Regions from separate parts of the Nocardioides luti genome, predicted to be linked through region 1. Evidence: riboswitches for the same ligand, from Rfam matches in the RefSeq annotation. Region 1 holds a riboswitch; the other holds the start of a gene.
The links. A riboswitch is a leader RNA that binds a small molecule or an ion and turns the genes downstream of it on or off. The one in region 1 is predicted to bind cobalamin.
Positions count from the first base shown of each region.

Region 1 (11,207 bases):
TCGACGTCGCTTGCAGCCCGAGCACCAGCAGGACCGCCGCGCCGCCGGCCGGCCCCGACGTCCCGGTGCGCATGGCGGCCAGCGACCGCTCCCGGTCGTAGGAGGCGGTCAGCCCGTCGACGGTGTCGGACAGCCCGTCGACATGGAAGGCGCGCGTGCCCAGCACGAGCACTGCGACCGCGAGCATGCCGGTCACGAGCGGAGGCAGGTGCGCCGCGCGGCCGGCCAGCAGCACCAGCGCGACGCCCGCACCGAGCGGGAGCACGGCCAGGGGGGCGATCAGCATCGCCGCCCCTGCGGTACGGCGGTCCACGCAGCGGGGAGCCGGGCCCCTCAGGACGGTCAGGGTGCCCACCGCGAGGCGCCAGGAGTCAGGCACGCGTCCTCACAGGGAAGCGGCGAGGGCGCGGCGCTGCGACTTCGCTGTCTCGTGCTTCTCGAGGCGGCCGACGAGCCCGGACAGCACGACGCCGATGCCCGCCCACAACGTGACGAGGGTGAGCAGCGACCCGCGGCGGAAGGCCCAGAGGGTGTCGGCCGGGAAGGAGCCCACCGCGTCGGGCCCCGGCATCAGCGTGGCCGCGACTGACGTGACGACGACGTACGCGGCGACGCCCATGACGACCGCACCCCACGTGCCGAACCGGGGCCACACCTGTCCGGCCAGCACCAGGGCGAGGATCCCCGTGACCAGCGAGACGAGCAGGAACCCGAAGTACTGCTCGGTCCGGGCGCCGATCGTCTCGGCCGTGCCTACGCCCGGTGGGTTGGCGGGGTACTTCAGGAAGGGCACGAAGGCCACTGTCGTGAAGCCCGTGAGGGCCACGACGGCGGTGGCCGCGGTCGGGCGCAGGCGCCCGACCCTGCCGGCGACGAGCGCGGATCCCAGGGCCACGAGGCCGCCAAGCGCGGTGCCCACGGTGAGGGTCCCGGTCAGCAACCCCCACGTCCTCTGGGTCTCGCGGGACACGACGGCCTCCTCGGAGTCGTGCGAGTGGGCTCCAGCGGTGGCCCCGGAGTGGTGGGCGGAGGACTCCTCCAGCGAGATGGCGGTCTCCACCGGCGGTTCGCCGACCTGGTGGGCGACGAGGAACGTGGCGACGCCGGCGAGCAGACCGGCGATCAGACCACGGACGAGCAGGGCCCGTGCGGTCATCGAGGTTCCGTTCAGAGGCCCGGGTCCGGGCACGTCGAGACGGCCCGTTCTCCCGGGGAAGCTGCTACAGCGAGAAGCGGTCTGTCCGTGGAGGACGGCCGCTCTCAGTGGCAGGGGAAGGCGAGCAGGTGGCGACCGTCGTGCACGAACTCGTGGAGGAGCGTGCCCGAGGTGAGCGAGACGGCCCCCTGGTCGGCGCTGACGAAGAACAGTACGAGCGTGGCGAAAAGTCCGACAAACAGCGCCCACGGCGCCAGCTCGGCGACGGGGATCGCCGGGACGGCGACGTCGGTGGTGGGGGCGGCGGAAATGGCGTGAGACATGTGTCCTCCTAGGGATGCTTGCGTCCCTGTTGATGGGGTGGACGGACACTCGGGTCTGACTCCACCACCGCCCGACCGGTCCCGGGGGACCTGTCTGGAGGAGGTGTCACAGTAGCGCGACTGTGCCGGAATCCCACCGGCTTCCTCGTGCCCGCAGGCAGCACCCTAGGGCATCAGCTGCGCTGCGGCGCAAGGGCGTCCAGCGCGTCGAGGAGCTGCCGGGTCTGCGGCTCGGGTCGTACGGCGATCCGCACCCACGAGGGGCCGAGCCCGGGGAACGTGTCGGCCCGGCGTACGGCGACCCCGAGCCGTCGCAAAGCCACGTGGACACCCGCGCCGACCTCAGCGAGGACGAACGAGGCGGACGACTCCACGAACGGGATGCCTCGCGCACGCAGGGCCTCCTCGAGCCCGCACCTCCAGGCGACAAGCTGGGCGGCACGGCGTCGCGACTCCTCCGAGGCGACGTCAGAGGAGCACGCCACCATCGCGGCGGCCGCGGTCGTCGAGACCGACCAAGGGACCTGGTGACGGCGCAGGTCGGCCACGACCTCGGGGTCGGCGAGCAGGTAGCCGGCGCGGATCCCGGGGATCGCCCAGTGCTTGGTCAGGCTGCGCAGCACGACGAGACCGAGGTGCGCCCCACCGGCCAGCGACTCGGGCTCGCCGGGGACGGTGTCCATGAATGCCTCGTCGACGACGACCACCCGTCCGGGCCGCAGCAGCCCACGTATCGTCGCAGCAGGGTGGAGCACACCGGTTGGATTGGTCGGGTTGCCGAGCACGACGAGGTCGGCCCGCTCGGGAATGTCCTCGCCCCGCAGCGTGAACCCGTCCTCCGCCCGGCAGCGAACCTCGACGACGTGGTGGCCGGCCAGCTCGAGCGCTGCATGCGGCTCGGTGAACTGCGGGTGCACCACCACCGGCGCCCGCCAGGCGCGCAGCCGCGCGAGCAGCGTGAACGCCTCGGCGGCGCCGGCGGTCGCCAGCACCTCGGTGGCGTCGCGGCCATGGCGGGCGGCGATCGCCTGCTCGGCCCGCACGGAGGTCGGGTAACGCCCGATCTCGTCGAGACTGGCTCGCAGGGCGCCGTCGAGCCAGGACGGCCGTGGCCCGCCATAGACGTTGACGGCGAGGTCGAGCAACCCCTCCTCGGCCTCCGCGTCGCCGTGGTGGCGCAGGGGGTCCGCGAGCGGTGCCGAGCGGGCCTGCCCCACCACGCTGGTGCTGGAGGCCGTCTGGATGTGCGGGGTGGCGGCGTGGACGGCGTCGGCGAAGCGCTGGGCGAGGTGGGGGTGACCGGCCCAGTGGGTGTGCAGGTACGACGCATGCAGGGTCGGCGTGGCGAAGCCGACCCTCTCGCCGTCGATCGTCCAGGCAGGGGTGTCTCCGGCCTCGGGGCGGGTGTGGGTGCGATGGAACTCATGGCCGCTCACCTGCTCGGAGGCCCGGGTCAGGAGTGAGTCGGTGGCTGCCGTGGCGGTGGGGTAACGCAGGGTCAGCCGCGCGGTCATCCGTGCCTCGGCCACCAGGGCACCGACCATCGGCGCCTCGTCGACGGTGCTGCAGAGGTAGAGCAAGCCGGCACACTCGGCGACCGTCGGGATGCCGTCGGCGACGGCGACGCGCAGGTCCTCGCGCAGCGCGGTGTTGGCGGCCAGCGCGACGGCGTGGACCTCGGGGAATCCGCCGCCGAGGTAGAGGCCGCTGGTGCCGGCGGGCAGCGCCTTGTCGGTGAGCGGGTCGAAGCTGACGACGTCGCATCCGGCTGCGCGGAGCAGCTCCTCGGTCTCGGTGTAGCGGAAGGTGAACGCGCGACCGCCGGCCATCGCGACGATGGGGCGAGCATCGCTAGGAGGGTGCACCTCGGCGACCGGGTCCCACGGATCGGCGGACAGGTCGGCAGCGGTGCGCGCGATCCGGAGCACGGCATCCAAGTCGACCGTCTGGGCAACGTGGTCCGCCAGCCGGTCGAGGGTGTGCGTGGCCTCTTCGCGCTCTGCCGCGGGAACGAGGCCGAGATGGCGCGAGGGCGCGGCGAACGCGTCGTCGCGACCGATCGTGCCCAGGACGGGCAGTCCGATCGAGCTGGCAACCTCCTGCGCGTGGCGCGGCGAACCGGCTTTGTTGAGAATCACACCAGCGACCTCGACGCGCGGGTCAAAGGTCGCCATGCCGTGTACCACCGCCCCGATCGAACGGGAGGATCGGGAGATGTCGACGACCAGCACGACGGGCGACCCGGTGAGGGCGGCGACGTGCGCTGTCGAGGAGAAGCCCTCACCACCCACCCGGCCGTCGTACAGGCCCATCACGCCCTCGACGACGGCGACGTCGGCGCCCGCGGCGCCGTGCAGCAGCAGCGGGACGATCCTGTCCTCGCCGACCAGGTGGGGATCGAGATTGCGGCCGGGGCGGCCGCTCGCCAGGGCGTGAAATCCCGGATCGATGTAGTCCGGCCCAACCTTGTGGCCGCTGACCACACGGCCCGCGCGGGTCAGCGCGGCCATCAGACCGGTCGCGACGGTGGTCTTTCCCTGGCCGGTCGCCGGAGCTGCGACGACGAACCGGGGAAGGCTGGTCACGGCGTCACCACTCGATGCCTCGCTGGCCCTTCTGACCGCGGTCCATCTGGTGCTTGACCTTCGTCATCTCGGTGACCAGGTCGGAGACCTCGACGAGCCGGGGGTGCGCACGCCGGCCGGTAACCACGACGAACTGTCGCCCGGGCCGCTGGCTCAGGGTGTCGACGACGTCTTCGACGTCGACCCACCCCCACTCCATCGGGTAGGTGAACTCGTCGAGGATCAGCAGGTCATGGGTCTGCGCGGCGATCCGGCGCTTGACCTCGGCCCACCCCTCGGCTGCCTCGGCGGCGTGGTCGGTCTCGTCGCCAGCCTTCCGGGACCACGACCACCCGGCACCCATCTTGTGCCACTCCACGGGGCCGCCCTCGCCCGACTCCTGGTGCAGTGTGCCGAGTCGCTCGAGCACCGTCTGCTCGCCGATGCGCCACTTGGCGGACTTCACGAACTGGAAGACCCCGATGTCCCAGCCCTGGTTCCAGGCGCGGATCGCGAGCCCGAAGGCGGCAGTCGACTTCCCCTTGCCGTCACCGGTGTGCACCATCAGCAGCGGTTGCTCGCGGCGCTCGCGGGTGCTGAGACCGTCGTCCGGGACGGTGAGTGGCTGGCCCTGGGGCATCAGGCTGCTCCTTCGGTACTGGTGTCGGCGGTCGTGCGAGGATGCACGCGGTCGTGGACGAGCGTGGTGAGCCCGGTCGCGCTGACCTCGTCGACCGGGACGTGCTCGGCGCGTAGTACCCCGGCCAGGTCCCGGGCGAGCCCGAGCCGGAACGAGCCGGTCTCGGAGTCGACGACCAGTGACGTCACCCCGGTCCCCGCGAGGTGAGCTGCTGCTGTCCGCGCCCGTGCGACGGCGTCGGGTCCCCAGGTCGCGCGACCGTCGGTGACGACGACGAGCAGCGGGCGTCGACGCGGGTCGCGGACGCGTTCGACGCGCAGCACACGGGCGGCCTCGAGCAGGCCCTCGGCCAGCGGCGTACGCCCTCCCGCAGGGAGTGCTTCGAGTCGGGTCGCGGCGATGTCGACGGAGCGGGTGGGCGGCAGCACCAGCTCGGCGCGGTCGCCCCGGAACGTCACGAGCCCGACCTGGTCGCGGCGCCGGTAGGCGTCCAGCAGCAGCGAGAGGATCGCGGTCTTGACCTGCTCCATGCGGCGACGCGCGGCCATCGACCCGGAGGCATCGACGCAGAAGAGCACCAGGTTGGACTCCTGTCCCTCGCGGGTCGCCACGCGCAGGTCGTCAGGGCGGAAGAGCAGGCTGCCCGACGTTCGGCCGCGGGCGAGCTGGTGGGGCGCGGCCGCGCGCACGGTCTCGGCGACGTGGATCGAGCCTGCCCCGCCCGTGCTGTGTCGGGACCCGATCCGACGTCCGGACTCGGTCATCGCGCGGCTGCGCCGACCGGCCTCGCCCTCGCCGGTGCCCTGGACCGTGAAGAGCTTGGGCCGATAGGGGGTCCGCGCGTCGACGGTGGTGTCCGGCCGGCCGGGAGCATCGCCAGCGGCGGCTGCGTCTGCTGGGGCCTCGCCGGCCGTCGACGGCGGCGCGCTCTCGCCGCCATCGGAGGGGCTCGAGGAGGAGTCCGACGGTGATTGCGTCCCGCTCGTGGGTTCACGATCCCCGGAACCGTCCTGGTCGGTGTCCAGACGGCCGTCCGCGGGCCCTTCCCCCTCGGTCCCTTCCCCCTCGGATCCGCCCTGCGGCTCGGGGGGCTCCGGCGCGGGGTCGTCGTCGCCGAGCACCTGGTCGAGCAGCTCCTCGTCGAGCCCGGGGGCGTCGAAGGGGTTGCGGCGGCGACGGTGGGGGAGTGCGAGGCGGGCGGCGGCGCGGACGTCGGCGGTGGTGACCGAGGTGCGGCCGTGCCAGGCGGCGTGGGCGACGGCGGTCCGGGCCGTGACGATGTCGGCGCGCATGCCGTCGACCTCGAAGGCGGCGCAGACCTCGGCGATCTTGAGAAGTACGTCGTCGCGGAGCTCGACCTCCGCGACGAGCTTCTGGGCCGCCTGGATCCGGTCGGTGAGCGCGCGCTCCGACTCGGCGTACTGGCGGGTGAAGGACTCCGGATCGGTGTCGTAGGACATCCGGCGGCGAACGACCTCGGCGCGGGAGGCCGGGTCGCGCGGCGCGGCGACCTCGACGGTGAGGCCGAACCGGTCGAGCAGTTGCGGACGGAGCTCGCCCTCCTCGGGGTTCATCGTGCCGACGAGGACGAACCGGGCGGCGTGCTCGACCGAGACACCGTCGCGCTCGACGTTCGACCGGCCCATGGCGGCGGCGTCGAGCAGCAGGTCGACGAGGTGGTCCTGGAGGAGGTTGACCTCGTCGACGTAGAGGATCCCGCGGTGGGCGCGGGCCAGGAGGCCAGGCTCGTACTCCGCCTTGCCCTCCGACAGCGCGCGCTCGAGGTGCAGGGAGCCGAGGACGCGGTCCTCGGTGGCGCCGACCGGCAGCTCGACGAGCCGCACCGGCCGCGTCTCCGTCGGGGCGTCCGCCGCGAACGGCCCGTCCGGTGAGAGCGGCGTGGGGTCGCGTGGGTCGGTGGAGAACCGGTCGCCTGCGATCACGTCGATCGGTGGCAGGACGGCGGCCAGTGCACGCACGATCGTGGACTTCGCGGTGCCCTTCTCGCCGCGCACCAGGACTCCGCCGACGCCGGGCGAGATCGTGGTGAGGACCAGGGCCAGGGCCATGTCGTCGGATCCCACGACGGCGCTGAAGGGAAACTGCAGTGGCATGGGAGGCTCCCGCTCGTCAGCCAGCGAACAAAGTGGCGCGAGGCCGGTCTTCGGACTTCCTGGATCGGTGCCGGTCTCGCGATCGACGTCGTCCAGGTCACCGCAGCGGGCCTGTGCCGGACTCTCACCGGCTTCCCAGATTCTCCCGTCGGGCCTGTTCGTCTCGTGGCCGTCGGGGCACCTCGTGCCTGTCGGGCGTCACGATAGCGTCTGACCCCATGACCTCCAACGGCCGTCCGCGGATCACCGTCGTCGGCCTCGGCGCCGACGGGTGGGTCGGGGTTCCGGATCGCCTGCGCACGATGGTGGAAGGCGCCGCGGTGGTGCTCGGCGGACGTCGTCACCTCGCCCTGCTGCCGGACGTCTCCGAGCAGGCGCGGGAAGCCTGGCCGAGCCCGCTGCGCGACGGTCTTCCCGGCCTGATGGCGAAGTACGCCGACCTGGACGTCGTCGCGCTCGCCTCCGGTGACCCTCTGGTGAGCGGCATCGGCTCGACGCTGGCCGAGCTGCTCGGCGCCGATGCGGTGCACGTCGAGCCGGCCGTCTCCTCGGTGGCGCTGGCCCGCGCCCGGATGTGCTGGGCCGCTGAGGACCACGACGTCGTCAGCCTGGTCGGACGCGACCCGCGGCTGCTGCTGCGCGCGCTCGCCCCAGGCCGACGCGTGCTCGTGCTCTCCGCCGACGAAACCACCCCCGCTGTGGTCGCGCGTCTGCTGGTCGAGCACGGGTACCCCGCAAGCCGGATCAGCGTGCTCGGCGACCTGGGCGGGGACGAGACGCGCGTCGAGGGCGTGGCCGATGGCTGGGAGGGCGAGGTCTCCCGCCTGAACGTGATCGCCCTCGAGGTGGTCGGTCAGGGTCTTGCCTCGTGGTCGCCCGGTCTGCCCGACTCGGCGTACGAGCACGACGGCCAGCTCACCAAGCGCGACCTCCGCGCGTCGGCACTCTCCCGCCTCGCGCCCGCCCCGGGCCAGCTGCTCTGGGACGTCGGCGCAGGCGCCGGGTCGGTCGGCATCGAGTGGATGCGGGCGCACCCGTCGTGCCGCGCGATCGGCGTGGAGTCCGACAGCGACCGGGCCGCGCGGATCGCCCGCAACGCCGGCGCGCTGGGCGTCCCCGATCTCGAGGTCGTGCACGGCCGTGCCCCCGACGCCCTGACCGGGCTGCCCGCGCCCGACGCGGTCTTCGTCGGCGGCGGTGCCACCCGCGCCCGTGTCGTCGACACGTGCCTCGCTGCCCTAGGACCAGGCGGCCGGCTTGTGGTGCACGGCGTCACCCTGGAGACCGAGCAGCTGCTGGTGCGGCTGCACTCCGAGCACGGCGGCGAGCTGACCCGCATCGCGGTCGAGCACGCCGAACCGATCGGCACCTTCACCGGCTGGACGCCGGCCCGGGCCGTGATCCAGTGGGCCTACGTCAAGGAGCAGTCGTGACCATCCACTTCGTCGGCGCCGGCCCCGGTGCCGCCGACCTGATCACCCTCCGCGCGGCCGCCATGCTGAGTGCCGCCGACGTGGTGCTCTATCCGGGCACCTACCTCGACGCCGAGGTGCTCGGCCATTGCCGCGCCGAGGCGCGGCTGGTCGACACCCAAGCGCTCGACCTTAACCAGATCATCAGCGAGCTGGTCGACTCCCACGCGACCGGGCGCGACGTCGTCCGCCTCGTCTCGGGTGACCCCTCGCTCTACTCCGCCCTCGCCGAGCAGACTCGGCGACTCGAGGCCGCCGGCGTGCCGTGGGACGTCACGCCCGGCGTCCCGGCGTACGCCGCCGCGGCTGCCCTCGTCGGTCGCGAGCTGACCGTCCCGCTGGTGGCCCAGTCCGTCGTCCTGACCCGCGCCCAGGCCCGCTCCACCGCGATGCCCGAGAGCGAGGCGTTGGCCGGCTTCGCCGCCACGCGTGCCACTCTTGCGCTGCACCTCGCGATCACCCGGACGCGCGAGACGATGGCCGAGCTCGTGGGCGACTACGGCCCCGACTGCCCGGTGATCGTTGTCCACCGCGCCAGCCAGCCCGACGAGCAGGTGCTGCGTGGCACCGTCGCCGACATCGCCGACCAGGTGGAGGACGCGGGCCTCCGGCAGGCCGCGGTGATCCTGGTCGGGCGGGCGCTGGACCCGAGCGGTGGCGGGGAGTCGTTCCTCTACGACCCGGCACGTGATCGCTCGTCGCTGGGCTGAGCGAAGGGCTCCGGGGCGGTGGGGGTCGAGCGCGAGGTCCACACCGCCCCGGACGCCGACCGCCGGGTGCCGGACGAGCCGATGATCAGCAGGCACTTCATGTCGATCGAGGCGGCGTCGAGACCGGACAACGTGGTGACCTCGAGCGACTCCTCGCCCCGGCCGACGTCGCGGCCGACCACGACCACGGTGTCGGTGGGCAGGTGCTCGAGGAGCACCTTCTGCGCCTCCACGACCTGGCTGGTCCGCGAGCGCGAGGCGGGGTTGTAGATCGCCAGCACCAGATCGGCCGCGGCCACCGCGCGCAGCCGCCGCTCGATCACCGACCACGGCTTGAGTCGGTCCGAGAGGCTCATCACCGCGAAGTCACCGCCGATCGGGGCGCCAGCCCTCGCCGCGACGGCCTGCACGGCGCTCATCCCGGGCAGGACGCGCACGGCCACGTCGGCGTACGCCGGATCCTCGGCAGCCTCGAGCACCGCCGCCGCCATCCCGAAGACCCCGGCGTCGCCGCCGGAGACAACCGCGACCTTCTCCCCTGCACGGGCCAGGTCCAGAGCGAGCCGGGAGCGGTCGAGCTCGACGGTGTTGCCGGAGGCATGCCGGGTCAGCCCTGCGCGCTGGGGGACGCGGTTGACGTAGGGCGCGTAGCCCACGACGTGGTCCACCGACGCGAGCGCCTCGGTTACCTCCGGGGTGATCCATGCGTCCGGCCCCGGGCCGAGCCCGACGACGAGGAGCTCGCCGGCGGTCGAGCCGGCGACCGTCGCCGGCACCGTTGCGCGTCGACCGGTCGGCTCCGCATGGCGGCTGTCACCGGTGACCACGATCAACGAGAAGTAAGGCACCGAGGAAGGATCCACCTCCGACACCGGCAGCCAGCGCTCTGCCGGCATCGAGGCCCGCTCGACGTAGAGCGCGTGCTCGAGCCGGCCTGCCTGCTCCAGCGCCGAGCGCACAGCCGGGAACGTGCGACCGAGCTTCATGATGATCGCACCGTCGGTGTCGGCCAGGCGGCGCGCGAGCTCCGGCTCGGGCAGCGTGCCCGGCAGAATCGTGAGCACATCGGTCTGCCGGACCAGGGGTGAGGCGACGGCGGCGGTGGCGGCCGCGAACGCGGGCACCCCGGGCACGATCTCGGTAGGGAAGCGGTCGGCGAGCCGGTCATGCATGTACATGAACGACCCGTAGAACAGCGGATCCCCCTCGGCGAGCAGCACGACGGTCCGTCCGGCCTCGAGGTGGGTGGCGAGCCGGGCGGCCGACTCCTCGTAGAACTCCGCGATCGCCCCGGCGTAGCCCCCCGGGTGGGCCGTGCTGCCCGTCGTGACTGGGTAGCGCAGCTCCTCCTCGATCGCGTCTGCCGGGATCAGGTCGGCGGCGATGCGGCGCGCGTTGGACTGCTTGCCGACGCCCGCGTGGTAGGCGACGACGTCGGCGGAGGCGACCAGCCGCGCGGCCTTGACGGTGATCAGCTCGGGGTCGCCGGGGCCGAGCCCGACGCCGTAGAAGTGTCCAGTTGGCGTGGTCATTCCTGCTCCTGGGCCAGCGCGTTGAGCGCCGAGGCGGTCATGGCCGAGCCGCCGCGGCGGCCCCGCACGGTGAGGAAGGGGACGTCGATACCGTGGTCGTCCGCGAAGGACTCCAACGCCTGCTTGGATTCCGCAGCGCCTATGAAGCCGACCGGGCAGCCGATCACCGCAGCGGGCCGAGGAGCCCCTTCGACGAGCAGCTCCAGCAGGTGGAACAACGCCGTGGGAGCGTTGCCGATTGCCACGACCGCTCCCTCGAGGAGCGGCACCCACAGCGAGACCGCGGCGGCCGATCGCGTGGTGCCCCACCGGCGCGCGAGGTCGGGCACGCGCGCGTCGCGAAGCAGACAGACCACGTCGTTGTCGCGGGGGAGTCGAGCGCGGGTGACCCCCGAGGCGACCATGTGGGCGTCGGTGAGGATCGGCGCCCCCGCCTCCAGCGCGGTCCGCGCCGCAGGCACCAGACGCGGGTGCACGACGAGATCGTCGACCAGGTCGACCTGCCCGGTGCCGTGCACCATCCGCACCGCCACCGACTCAGCCTCCGGGGGCAGCGCGTCCAGCCGCGCCTCGGCACGGATCGTGGCGAACGATTCGGCGTAGATCGCGGACCCCTGGTCGACGTAGGCGTAATGGCGGGCCGGTCGGGCCGGTCCCTCGATCGAGCCAGTCATGGCGTCACCACCACGCCGTGCC
Region 1 is NZ_JACKXE010000002.1:394,057-405,263, reverse strand. It holds gene H5V45_RS20940 (adenosylcobinamide-GDP ribazoletransferase) at 1-355, opposite strand, end outside; gene H5V45_RS20935 (CbtA family protein) at 386-1,156, opposite strand; gene H5V45_RS20930 (CbtB domain-containing protein) at 1,261-1,479, opposite strand; gene cobBC (bifunctional hydrogenobyrinic acid a,c-diamide synthase/histidinol phosphate aminotransferase CobBC) at 1,653-4,064, opposite strand; gene cobO (cob(I)yrinic acid a,c-diamide adenosyltransferase) at 4,069-4,683, opposite strand; gene H5V45_RS20915 (magnesium chelatase subunit D family protein) at 4,683-6,797, opposite strand; cobalamin riboswitch at 6,822-6,997, opposite strand; gene cbiE (precorrin-6y C5,15-methyltransferase (decarboxylating) subunit CbiE) at 7,016-8,230, shown strand; gene cobM (precorrin-4 C(11)-methyltransferase) at 8,227-8,979, shown strand; gene H5V45_RS20900 (precorrin-2 C(20)-methyltransferase) at 8,943-10,511, opposite strand; gene H5V45_RS20895 (precorrin-8X methylmutase) at 10,508-11,185, opposite strand; gene H5V45_RS20890 (nitrite reductase) at 11,182-11,207, opposite strand, start outside.

Region 2 (11,207 bases), 170 kb from region 1:
GTCTCGAGGTCGGGCCGGACGGCGGTCAGCTCGGTGAGCCACAGCTCGGCCGCGGCCAGCGTGCGCGTGAGGGCGGCCGGGTCGTCGCTCTCGACGACGAGGTGCTGGCCGTCGTCGCCGGCGGCCGGGGGAGCGACCACGAAGGAGGCCTCCTCGAGCACCCGGCGGGCGGCCGCCGGGTCGGCGACGGCGAGGCGGTACGACGTCCCGCCACCGAGCAGGTCGTCGACACGTCCGCTCGCCAGCATCCGGCCGTTGCCGATGATCGTGGCCGACGAGCAGACCTGCTGGACCTCGGCCAGGATGTGCGAGCTGAGCAGCACGGTCACGCCGGCCTCGCCGAGGTCGCGGATCGTGTCCCGGATCTCGCGGATGCCGGCCGGGTCGAGCCCGTTGGTCGGCTCGTCGAGGATCAACAGCTCGGGGTCCTTGAGCAGCGTCGCGGCGATCGCCAGCCGCTGCTTCATCCCGAGCGAGTAGGACTTGTAGCGGTCCCCGTCGCGGCCGGTGAGGCTGACCGTCTCGACGGCCGCGTCGACGCGCGCCCGGGGCACCCCGATCGAGCGGGCGAGCAGGGAGAGGTTCTGACGGCCGGTGAAGTTGGGCGAGAACTTCGGTGACTCCACGACGGCGCCCACCCGGTCGATGACCGACGGCAGCATCGAGGGCACCGGCTCGCCGAAGAGGCGCATCGAGCCCTCGGTGGCGCGGGCCAGGCCCAGCAGCATCCGGATCGTCGTGGTCTTGCCCGAGCCGTTGGGCCCGAGGAAGCCGTGCACCCCACCGCGCGGGACCGCGAGGTTGAGCCCCCGCACGGCGACGCGGAGGCCGCCCTTGCGGGTGCGGAACTCCTTGCCCAGGTCGGTGGTCTCGATGACCAGGTCGCTCATGCTGCCTCCCCCGTGGCGCCGCCCCCGCGGCTCACCCGTCAGACGAGCCAACCACGCGAGAAGGTTGTGCCGGGAGGGGACGCGCCGTCAGCGCGCGGGCGAGATCAGCTCGATGCGCGGGGTCCGACCGGGCTCCGGGCGGGGCTCGTAGTCGGGCGTGGGGGAGTACGCCGTCCAGGCGAGGTACTCGCCGAGGTGCCGCTCCACCAGCGGGATGACGTTGCCGACGGGGACGTCGCGGCCGAGCTCGCGCGAGAGCGAGGTGACGCCCGCGTCGGCGATGCCGCACGGGACGAACCGGTCGTACCACCCGAGGTCGACGTCGCAGTTGATCGCGAAGCCGTGCATGGTCACGCCGCGGCTGACCCGGATGCCGAGCGCGGCGATCTTGCGCTCCGGGCCGCGCTCGTCGGCCCGCAGCCACACGCCGCTGCGGCCGGGGACCCGCGCGGTCGTCACGCCGAGGTCGCGGCAGACCGCGATCAGGGCCTCCTCCACCCGGCGTACGTAGTCGACGACCTTGACGTGGTCGGGCAGCGCGACGATGGGGTAGCCGACCAGCTGGCCCGGCCCGTGGAAGGTGATCTTGCCGCCGCGGTCGACGTCGATCACCGCGGCGCCGCCGGGGTCGGCCGGACGCTCGTGCGGGTCGGTCCGCTTGCCCGCGGTGAAGACCGGCGGGTGCTCGAGGAACAGCACCGTCGGCGGCAGGTCGCCGGCCACCACCCCGGCGTGCACCTCCCGCTGGAGGTCCCACGCGGCGAGGTAGTCGACGGCGTCGTCACCGAGGCCGACGGTGCGGAAGGTCAGGTCGCTCACGGCCTCGACCCTACTCCGGCGCCAGAGCCTGTGGAGAACGCGCGGTGACGCCCGCGGGACGGGTAGGAGGACCTCGTGACCCTGCCTGCTTCGACCCTGCCCCGCGTGCTCCTCGCCGTCCTCGTCCTGACCCTCGTGGTGACCGGTGCCGCCACCGCCGCCTCGCTCCTGCGCGGGCCGCCGTCGCCCCGGCTCGCGGCCTCGGTCCCGCAGGACCGGGGCGAGCCGGGCGCGCTCGAGGTGCTGCACGCCTGGGACGCCCGGCGGGCCGCGGCGTGGGCCGCGGGCGACGTCGGCGCCCTGCGGGCGCTCTACGTGCCGGGGGCGCGGGCGGGCCGTCGTGACGTGGCGATGCTGCGGGCCTGGGAGCGGCGCGACGTCCGGGTGCGGGGGCTGCGGATGCAGGTGCTGGCCGTCCGGGTGCTGGCGCGCTCGGGGCACCGGCTGGTCCTGCTCGTGACCGACCGGCTCGCGGGAGGTACGGCGGTGCGCGGGTCGCTCCGGACGCCCCTGCCCCGGGACCGCGCCACGACCCGGCGGATCGCGTTCTCCGCGTCGGGCGGCCGGTGGCGGGTGGCCGCCGTCGGGCCGGCCCCACCGACCGGGTGAATGTCGCGACCCGCCGGACGCGGCGGCGGCGGATGCGGGACGATGACGGACATGGACGGCATCGACTCCTGGCTCGTGCGAGCCGTTCCCGACGGGCTCTGGGTGCTCGACGACGCCGGCCTGACGACGTACGCCAACGACCGCCTGGCCGCGATGCTGGGCCGTACCCCCGACGAGATGCCCGGCCTCCCGGCCGTCGAGGCGCTGGACGAGGCGGGCCGGGTCGACTTCCGTGCCCACCTGGACCGGCTGCGCGACGACCCGGAGCCCGGCGACGACCTCGAGTGCCTGCTGGTCCGCAAGGACGGCAGCACCTTCTGGGCCCTGGTCAGCCACACACCGCTCGTCGACGACGAGGGCCGGCGGCGCGGCTGGCTGCACCGGCTGCGCGACCACACCGAGCAGCGCCGGATCCTCGAGGAGCTGCAGCGCCGCGAGGTGCAGCTCGCCGAGGCGCAGTCGATCGCGCGCACGGGCAGCTTCGAGCGCGACTACGCCGGCGGCGTGCTGCGTTGGTCCGACGAGCTCTACCGCCTGTTCGGGCTCGTCCGGGCGACCTTCGAGCCGTCGACCGAGCACTTCTTCGACCTCCTGCACCCCGACGACCGGCCGGCCGCCCGGGCGGCGTACGCCGCCATGGTCGAGGGGCACGACGACCTCGTGCTCGAGTCGCGGCTCGTCTCGGTGCCCGGGGAGCGCACGCGCTGGGTCCGCACCCGTGCCCGGATGGTGCGCGACGCCGAGGGGCGGCCGCTGCGCAGCGGTGGCACCGTGCAGGACATCACCGAGAGCAAGGAGGCCGAGCAGGGTCTCTCGTTCCTCAGCGCCATGGCGGCCGCCGCCAACGAGTCCCGGACCCTGGTCGACGTGCTGATGACCTCCGCCACCTCGGTCCGGCCGCACGCCCGCTGGCCCGCGATCATCGTGTCGGCGCCGGACCCGGCCGACGAGGGCCGGCTCGTGCACTTCCCGAGCGGGTGGGGCGACCACGACGCGGACGTCGTGGCCGCCGCGCAGGCGCTGGCCGAGCGCGCCGCCACCGAGCGGCGGCTCGTCCAGGCCCCCGGCCCGGGCGGGATCGTCCAGATCGCCGGGCCGGCGCTGGTGGGGGAGCGGGTCGCCTGCGTGGTCGTGTCCGACACCGGGGTCCGCGAGCAGGCGGAGCCGTCCGACGTCGCGATCTTCGCGCAGATGCTGGCCTTCCTCGCGCACGTCTCCGAGCGTGAGGAGGCGGGCCGGGCGATCGCGGCGGCGCGTGACGACGCCCTCGCCGCGTCGCGGGCCAAGTCGGAGTTCCTCGCCACGATGAGCCACGAGATCCGCACGCCGCTCAACGGCGTGATCGGGCTCAGCGAGCTGCTCAGCCGCACCGAGCTCACCTCCCACCAGCGCCGGCTCGCGGAGGGCGTGGACCAGGCCGGTCGCGCGCTGCTGGCGCTCGTCAACGACATCCTCGACCTGTCCAAGATCGAGGCCGGCCGCCTCGACCTCGAGGAGGTCGACTTCGACCCCCGCAGCATCGTCGAGCAGAGCGTGGGCATCAACGCCGAGCGGGCCAGCGCCAAGGGCCTGGAGCTGGTCGTCGCCAGCGCCGAGCAGGTGCCGTCGATGGTGCGCGGCGACCCCGTGCGCTTCGGCCAGGTGATCACCAACCTGGTGTCGAACGCCGTGAAGTTCACCAAGGCCGGCGAGGTGGTCGTCCGCGCGAGCCTGGACCCCGCCGGCGTCCGCGTCGAGGTGCGCGACACCGGCATCGGGATCCCGCCCGACGTGCAGCGCCAGCTCTTCACGGCCTTCTCGCAGGCCGACAGCTCGACCACCCGGGAGTACGGCGGCACCGGCCTCGGCCTGGCGATCAGCAAGCGCATCGTCGAGGCCACCGGCGGCGCGATCGGCGTCGACAGCGAGCCCGGCACCGGCAGCACCTTCTGGTTCACCACGCCGTTCGCCCCCTCGGTCGCGCAGGCCCTGCCCACCGAGGCGACCCTGCAGGACGCCGTGTCCGGGCTGCACGTGCTCGTCGTCGACGACAACGCCACGAACCGCTTCATCCTGCAGGAGCAGCTCGAGGCCTGGCGCGTGCGCGTGACGGCGGTCGAGTCGGCGTACGACGCCCTCGTGGAGCTCGACGCCTCGGTCCGGCACGGCGAGCAGTACGACGTGGTCCTGCTGGACTACATGATGCCGGGCGCCGACGGCGAGCAGCTCGCGCGGATCATCCGGGCCGAGGAGCGGCACCGCGACACCCGGCTGGCGCTGCTGTCCTCGGCGATCGAGCCGGGGGCGGAGTGGTTGGCCGATGCCGGCCTCGACGCCTTCCTCAGCAAGCCCGTGCTGCCCTCACGCCTGCTCGACGCGCTCGCGACCCTGGGCGGTCGCCGGGCCGAGCACCTGGTGGCCCCGGCGCCGGTGAGCGCCCCCGCCGGCGACCTGCGGGGCCGGGTCCTCGTCGTCGAGGACAACGAGGTCAACCAGCTCGTGGCCGAGGGCGTGCTCCGCCGCCTCGGGTACGACGTGGTGCTGGCCGACAACGGGGCCGCGGGCGTCGCGGCGCTGGCCGACGACCCCGACGGCTACGACGCGATCCTGATGGACTGCCAGATGCCCGTGATGGACGGCTTCGACGCGACCCGCGCGGTGCGGGCGATGCGCAACGGCGACCACATCCCCATCATCGCCATGACGGCCGCGGCGACCGCCGAGGAGCGCGCCCGCTGCCAGGAGGCGGGCATGGACGACTTCCTGACCAAGCCGGTGGTGCCCGCGCTGCTCGAGAGCACCCTGGCCCGCTGGGTGCCGGGCTCCTGAGCCCGGCTCAGGCCAGCCCGGTGCGCAGCACGGCGGTCACGTCGGGGTCGCGGAAGACGTAGCCCGCGGCCTCGAGCGCCGCCGGCCGGACGTTCAGCGAGCCGAGCAGCTCGGGGGCCATCTCGCCGGCGCCGATGCGCAGGCCGATCTTCGGCACCGCGACGAACGCCTTGCGGTGCACGGCGTCCGCGAGCGCCCGGGTGAACTCGGCGTTGGTGGGCGTGCGCGGGCAGCACAGGTTGAAGGCACCGCTGGCCGAGGCGTGCTCGGCGAGGTGCGCGACGCCGCCGACCCAGTCGCGCAGCGAGACCATCGCCATGTGCTGCCGGCCGTCGCCCAGGCGGGCGCCGAAGCCGGCCTTGAAGACCAGGCGGAGCTGCTTGAGCGGGGCGCTGCGGCGGTCCATGACCGGCGAGGTGCGCAGGATGCAGACGCGGGCGCCGGCCTCACTGGCCGCCGCGGTCGCGGCCTCCCACTCGCGGGTGACCTCGGTGAGCAGGGCGTGGCCGCGGCTGTCCGAGGCCTCGGTCAGCACCTGGGCGCCGTGGTCGCCGTACCAGCTGATGCCGTTGCCGGCGAGGAACGCCGCCGGCTCGGGGGAGCGGGCGATCGCCTCGGCGAGCACGCGGGTCGTCGTGACCCGGCTCTCCCGCAGCTCGCGGGCCCAGGTCGCCGAGTGCGGGTTGCCGGCGGTGGGCGTGCCGGCCAGGTTGACGACGACGTCGGCGGCGTCGACGACCGCTTGGTCGAGGCTGCCGGCGTACGGGTCCCACGTCGACTCGTCGGGGCTCGAGGTGGGGCGGCGGACCAGGGCGACGACCGCGTGGCCACGCTGGACGAGCTCGGTGCTGAGGGCGGTGCCGAGGAAGCCCGAGGCTCCGGCGATGACGATGCGCATGGGTCCAGCCTTGCAGACGACCGAAGCGACACGCCGACACCAGATGTGGTGTCGGGGAATCGAGAAATCCCTAGATATGGTGCTCCTGCTGGTCCGGGAGGTGCGCTGCGAGGCGAGTCTCCCGGGGCAAGAGGGAACCCGGTGCGAGTCCGGGACTGCCCCGCAGCGGTGAGTGGGAACGACAGCCGTCACACAAGCACTGGGATGCCTCCACGGGTCCTGGGAAGCGACGGCCGGTAGGGGTCGAGCGGTGCCGGGAGGCACCGTGCGGCGTGCCCACGAGTCCGAAGACCTGCCAGCGCCCGCGCACGACCGTGCGCGGTGGTCGCGGACCTCGAGGGTGGGTCGGCCGGCTGCCCGGACCCGACCCCTGGCGGGTGGGTCCGCGTCGTCGACCCCTCCTCGCGCTCCCGGCCTCCGGCCAGCTCGCGAGGAGAGAGCAGCAATGACGCAGACGAACATCCCAGCACCACCGACCACGACGCGCAGCCCGATGGGGGTGCGGAAGAGGAACGGCGACCTCGAGCCCGTCGACCTGAACAAGATCGTCCGGGCCGTCGAGCGCTGCGCGACCGGCCTGGCGTACGTCGAGCCGCTCACCGTGGCCACCCGCACCATCGCCGGGCTGTACGACGGCGCCACCACCGCCGAGCTCGACCGGCTGTCGATCCAGACGGCCGCGGAGCTCACCGCCACCGAGCCGGAGTACTCCCGTCTCGCGGCCCGGCTGCTCGCCGGCTACATCGAGAAGGAGGTTGCGGGCCAGCAGGTCGCCTCCTTCAGCCAGGCCGTCCGGCTGGCGCACCTCGAGGGGCTGGTCGGCGACGACACCGCGGCCTTCGTCGAGGCCAACGCCCGCAAGCTCGACCAGGCGATCGACCCCGACAACGACCGGCGCTTCGAGTACTTCGGGCTCCGCACGGTCTACGACCGCTACCTCCTGCGCCACCCGGAGACCCGGCTCGTCGTCGAGACCCCGCAGTACTGGCTGCTCCGGGTCGCCTGCGGCCTGGCCACCACCCCGGCCGAGGCGATCGACTTCTACCGCCTGATGTCGTCGCTGGCCTACCTGCCCAGCTCGCCGACGCTCTTCAACTCCGGCACCCGGCACACCCAGATGTCGTCGTGCTACCTCGTCGACAGCCCGGTCGACCGGCTGGAGTCGATCTACGCGCGCTACGCCCAGGTGGCGGCGCTGTCGAAGTTCGCCGGCGGCATCGGGATCGCGTTCTCCCGGGTGCGCGGGCGCGGTGCCCTGATCCGGGGCACCAACGGCCACTCCAACGGGATCGTGCCGTTCCTGCGCACGCTCGACGCCTCGGTCTCGGCGGTGAACCAGGGCGGGCGGCGCAAAGGCGCCGCCTGCGTCTACCTCGAGCCGTGGCACCCCGACATCGAGGAGTTCCTCGAGCTGCGCGACAACACCGGCGAGGACGCCCGCCGCACCCACAACCTCAACCTGGCGAACTGGGTGCCGGACCTGTTCATGCAGCGGGTCGAGGCGGACGAGACGTGGAGCCTGATCGACCCGGACCAGGTGCCCGAGCTGCCCGACCTCTGGGGCGTCGACTTCGAGCGGGCCTACCTCGCCGCCGAGGCCGAGGGGCGCGTCGTGCGGCAGCTGCCGGCGCGCGAGCTCTACGCGAAGATGATGCGGACCCTGGCGCAGACCGGGAACGGCTGGATGACCTTCAAGGACGCCAGCAACCGCACCTGCAACCAGACTGCCGTGCCCGGCAACGTCGTGCACCTGTCGAACCTCTGCACCGAGATCGTCGAGGTCTCCAGCGACGACGAGACCGCCGTGTGCAACCTCGGCTCGGTCAATCTCGCCCAGCACCTGCTCGCCGACGCCCTCGACTGGGACAAGCTCCGCGCGACCGTCCGCACCGCGGTGACCTACCTCGACCGCGTCATCGACATCAACTACTACCCGAGCCCGGAGTCGGCGGCGTCCAACCCGCGCTGGCGCCCGGTCGGGCTGGGCGTGATGGGGCTGCAGGACGTGTTCTTCGCGCTGCGCCTGCCGTTCGACTCCGACGAGGCGCGCGAGCTGTCGACCCGGGTCCAGGAGGAGATCTACCTGTCCGCGCTCGAGCGGTCGTGCGAGCTGGCGCAGGCGCACGGCCCGCACCCGGCGTACGCCGACACCCGGGCGGCCCGCGGGGACCTCCAGCCGGACCTGTGGTCGGTGACGCCCACCCAGACCGACCGGTGGCAGGCGCTGCGCGACCGGGTCGCCGAGCACGGCCTGCGCAACTCGCTGCTGGTCGCGATCGCGCCGACCGCGACGATCGCCTCGATCGTCGGCTGCTACGAGTGCATCGAGCCGCAGGTGTCGAACCTGTTCAAGCGCGAGACGCTGTCGGGGGAGTTCCTCCAGGTCAACGCCTGGCTGGCCCGCGAGCTGCGCGAGCGCGGCCTGTGGACCGCCGAGGTCCGCGAGCAGGTGAAGCGGCAGGAGGGCTCGGTGCAGGGCATCGAGGCGATCCCCGCCGACGTACGCCAGCTCTTCCGCACGGCCTGGGAGCTGCCGCAGAAGGCGCTCATCGAGATGGCGGCCGCGCGCCAGCCCTACGTCGACCAGAGCCAGTCGCTCAACCTGTTCCTGCTGAGCCCGACCATCGGCAAGCTCAGCTCGATGTACCTCTACGCCTGGAAGGCCGGGCTGAAGACGACGTACTACCTGCGCTCGCGACCCGCGACGCGCATCCAGCAGACGACGATCGGTGCCGCCGCGGTCCCCGCGCCGGACCCCGCCGAGGCCGTCGCCTGCTCCCTCGAGAACCCCGACTCCTGCGAGGCCTGCCAGTGACCACGACCGACGCCACCCCCACCACCCCGCGCAACCTGCTCGACCCGGGGATGAACCTCACCCTGCGGCCGATGCAGTACCCGCACTTCTACGAGCGCTACCGCGACGCGATCAAGAACACCTGGACGGTCGAGGAGGTCGACCTGCACACCGACCTCAAGGACCTGAAGAAGCTCTCGGACGCCGAGCGGCACCTGGTGTCGCGGCTGGTCGCGTTCTTCGCGACCGGCGACACGATCGTCGCGAACAACCTGGTGCTGAACCTCTACCAGCACGTGAACTCGCCCGAGGGCCGGCTCTACCTGTCCCGCCAGCTCTTCGAGGAGGCCGTCCACGTGCAGTTCTACCTGACCCTGCTCGACACCTACGTCCCCGACGAGCAGGAGCGGCACGAGGCCTTCGCCGCGGTCGACAACATCCCGTCGATCAAGCACAAGGCCGACTTCTGCTTCCGCTGGATCGACGAGCTGTTCGAGGTCCGCAGCCTGCAGACCCGCGAGGACCGGCGCAGCTTCCTGCTGAACCTCATCTGCTTCGCGGCCTGCATCGAGGGCCTGTTCTTCTACGGCGCCTTCGCCTACGTCTACTTCCTGCGCTCGCGCGGCCTGCTCAACGGCCTCGCGTCCGGCACCAACTGGGTCTTCCGCGACGAGTCGATGCACATGGCCTTCGCCTTCGACGTGGTCGACACCGTCCGCGAGGAGGAGCCGGACCTCTTCGACGACGAGCTCGCCGCCCGGGTGCGGGAGATGATCACCGAGGCGGTCGACGCGGAGGCGCAGTTCGCCGAGGACCTCCTCGGCGGCGGCGTCGCCGGCCTCTCGACCGCCGACATGCGGCTCTACCTGGAGTACGTCGCCGACCGCCGGATGGAGCGGCTCGGCCTCCCGGTGATCTACGGCTCGGCCAACCCGCTGCTGTTCATGGAGCTGCAGGACGTCCAGGAGCTCTCGAACTTCTTCGAGCGCCGGGTCTCGGCGTACCAGGTCGGCGTGAGCGGCCAGGTCTCCTTCGACGACGACTTCTGAGCCGAGTCGGCGCTAACTGCAGATCCAGAGGGGTCGAGTCGGCGCTACTGCAGACGGAAAGCAACGAGTCGGCGCATCTGCTCCTGCAGATGCGCCGACTCGGCGTGCTCAGCGTCGGCAGATGCGCCGACTCGGCGGGGTCAGACCTCGAACTGGCCGGACTCCAGGCGCTGCTTGACGTCCTTGAGGAAGCGGCCGGCGTCGGCGCCGTCGACCAGCTGGTGGTCGTAGGACAGGGCCAGGTAGACCATGTGGCGCACGGCGATCGTCTCGCCGAGGTTCGGGTCGTCGATGACCACGGGGCGCTTGACGACCGCGCCCGGCCCGAGGATCGCGACCTGCGGCTTGTTGATGATCGGGGTGTCGAAGAGCGCCCCGAAGCTGCCGAGGTTCGTAATCGTGAAGGTGCCGCCGGACAGCTCGTCCGGACCGATCTTGTTGGTGCGGGTGCGCTCGGCGACGTCGGCGATCTTCTTGGCCAGGCCGGCGATCGAGAGGTCGCCCGCCTCCTTGACGACCGGCGTGAGCAGCCCCTTCTCGGTGTCCACCGCGAACGCGACGTTCTCGCGGTCGTAGTAGGTCACCTCGCCCTTCTCGGTGTCGATCGCGGCGTTCAGCTTCGGGTGCACCTTGAGCGCGTCGATCGCCGCCTTCGCGAAGAACGGGAGGTACGTCAGCTTCACGCCCTCACGGGCCAGGAAGTCGGCCTTCACGCTCTCGCGCAGTCGCGCGATGTTCGTGACGTCGACCTCCATCACCTGGGTGAGCTGGGCCGAGGTCTGCAGCGACTCGACCATCCGGGTGGCGATGATCTTGCGCAGGCGCGACATCTTCTCGGTCGTGCCGCGCAGCGGGGACGGCGAGGTGGACACCGCGGCCGGGGCGGCCGAGGCGGCCGGCGCAGCAGCGGCGGGAGCGGCGGCAGCCGGGGCGGCGGCCTCCTTCGCCTTCGCGGCGGCGTCGAGGACGTCCTGCTTGCGGATCCGGCCACCGACACCGGTGCCGGTCACGGACGCCAGGTCGACGCCGTGCTGGCCGGCCATCTTGCGCACCAGCGGGGTGACGTAGCCGGACGCGTCGCCGCGGCCCGACGTGGGCTCGGCGGGCGACTCGGGCTCGGGCTCGGGGGCCTTCTCCGGCTCCGGCGCCTTGGCGGCCGGCTTCGGCTCCTCCTGGGCGGGCTCCTCCTTGGCGGGCTCCGGCTCCGACTCGGGCTCGGGCTCCGGCTCGGGCTCGGGCTCCGGCTCGGGCTCGGGCTCGGCTTCCTTCTCCTCGGCCGGGGCCGGGGCGGCGTCGCCGGACCCGATCACGGCGAGCTCGGCGCCGACCTCGACGGTCTC
Region 2 is NZ_JACKXE010000002.1:221,281-232,487, reverse strand. It holds gene H5V45_RS20070 (ABC transporter ATP-binding protein) at 1-890, opposite strand, end outside; gene lipB (lipoyl(octanoyl) transferase LipB) at 978-1,709, opposite strand; gene H5V45_RS20060 (hypothetical protein) at 1,785-2,318, shown strand; gene H5V45_RS20055 (PAS domain-containing hybrid sensor histidine kinase/response regulator) at 2,370-5,126, shown strand; gene H5V45_RS20050 (TIGR01777 family oxidoreductase) at 5,134-6,024, opposite strand; cobalamin riboswitch at 6,097-6,338, shown strand; gene H5V45_RS20045 (ribonucleoside-diphosphate reductase subunit alpha) at 6,470-8,839, shown strand; gene H5V45_RS20040 (ribonucleotide-diphosphate reductase subunit beta) at 8,836-9,867, shown strand; gene sucB (2-oxoglutarate dehydrogenase, E2 component, dihydrolipoamide succinyltransferase) at 10,008-11,207, opposite strand, start outside.
Region 2: it holds a riboswitch for cobalamin, as region 1 does, so the genes downstream of both, H5V45_RS20045 (ribonucleoside-diphosphate reductase subunit alpha) here and H5V45_RS20915 (magnesium chelatase subunit D family protein) in region 1, are expected to answer to the same signal.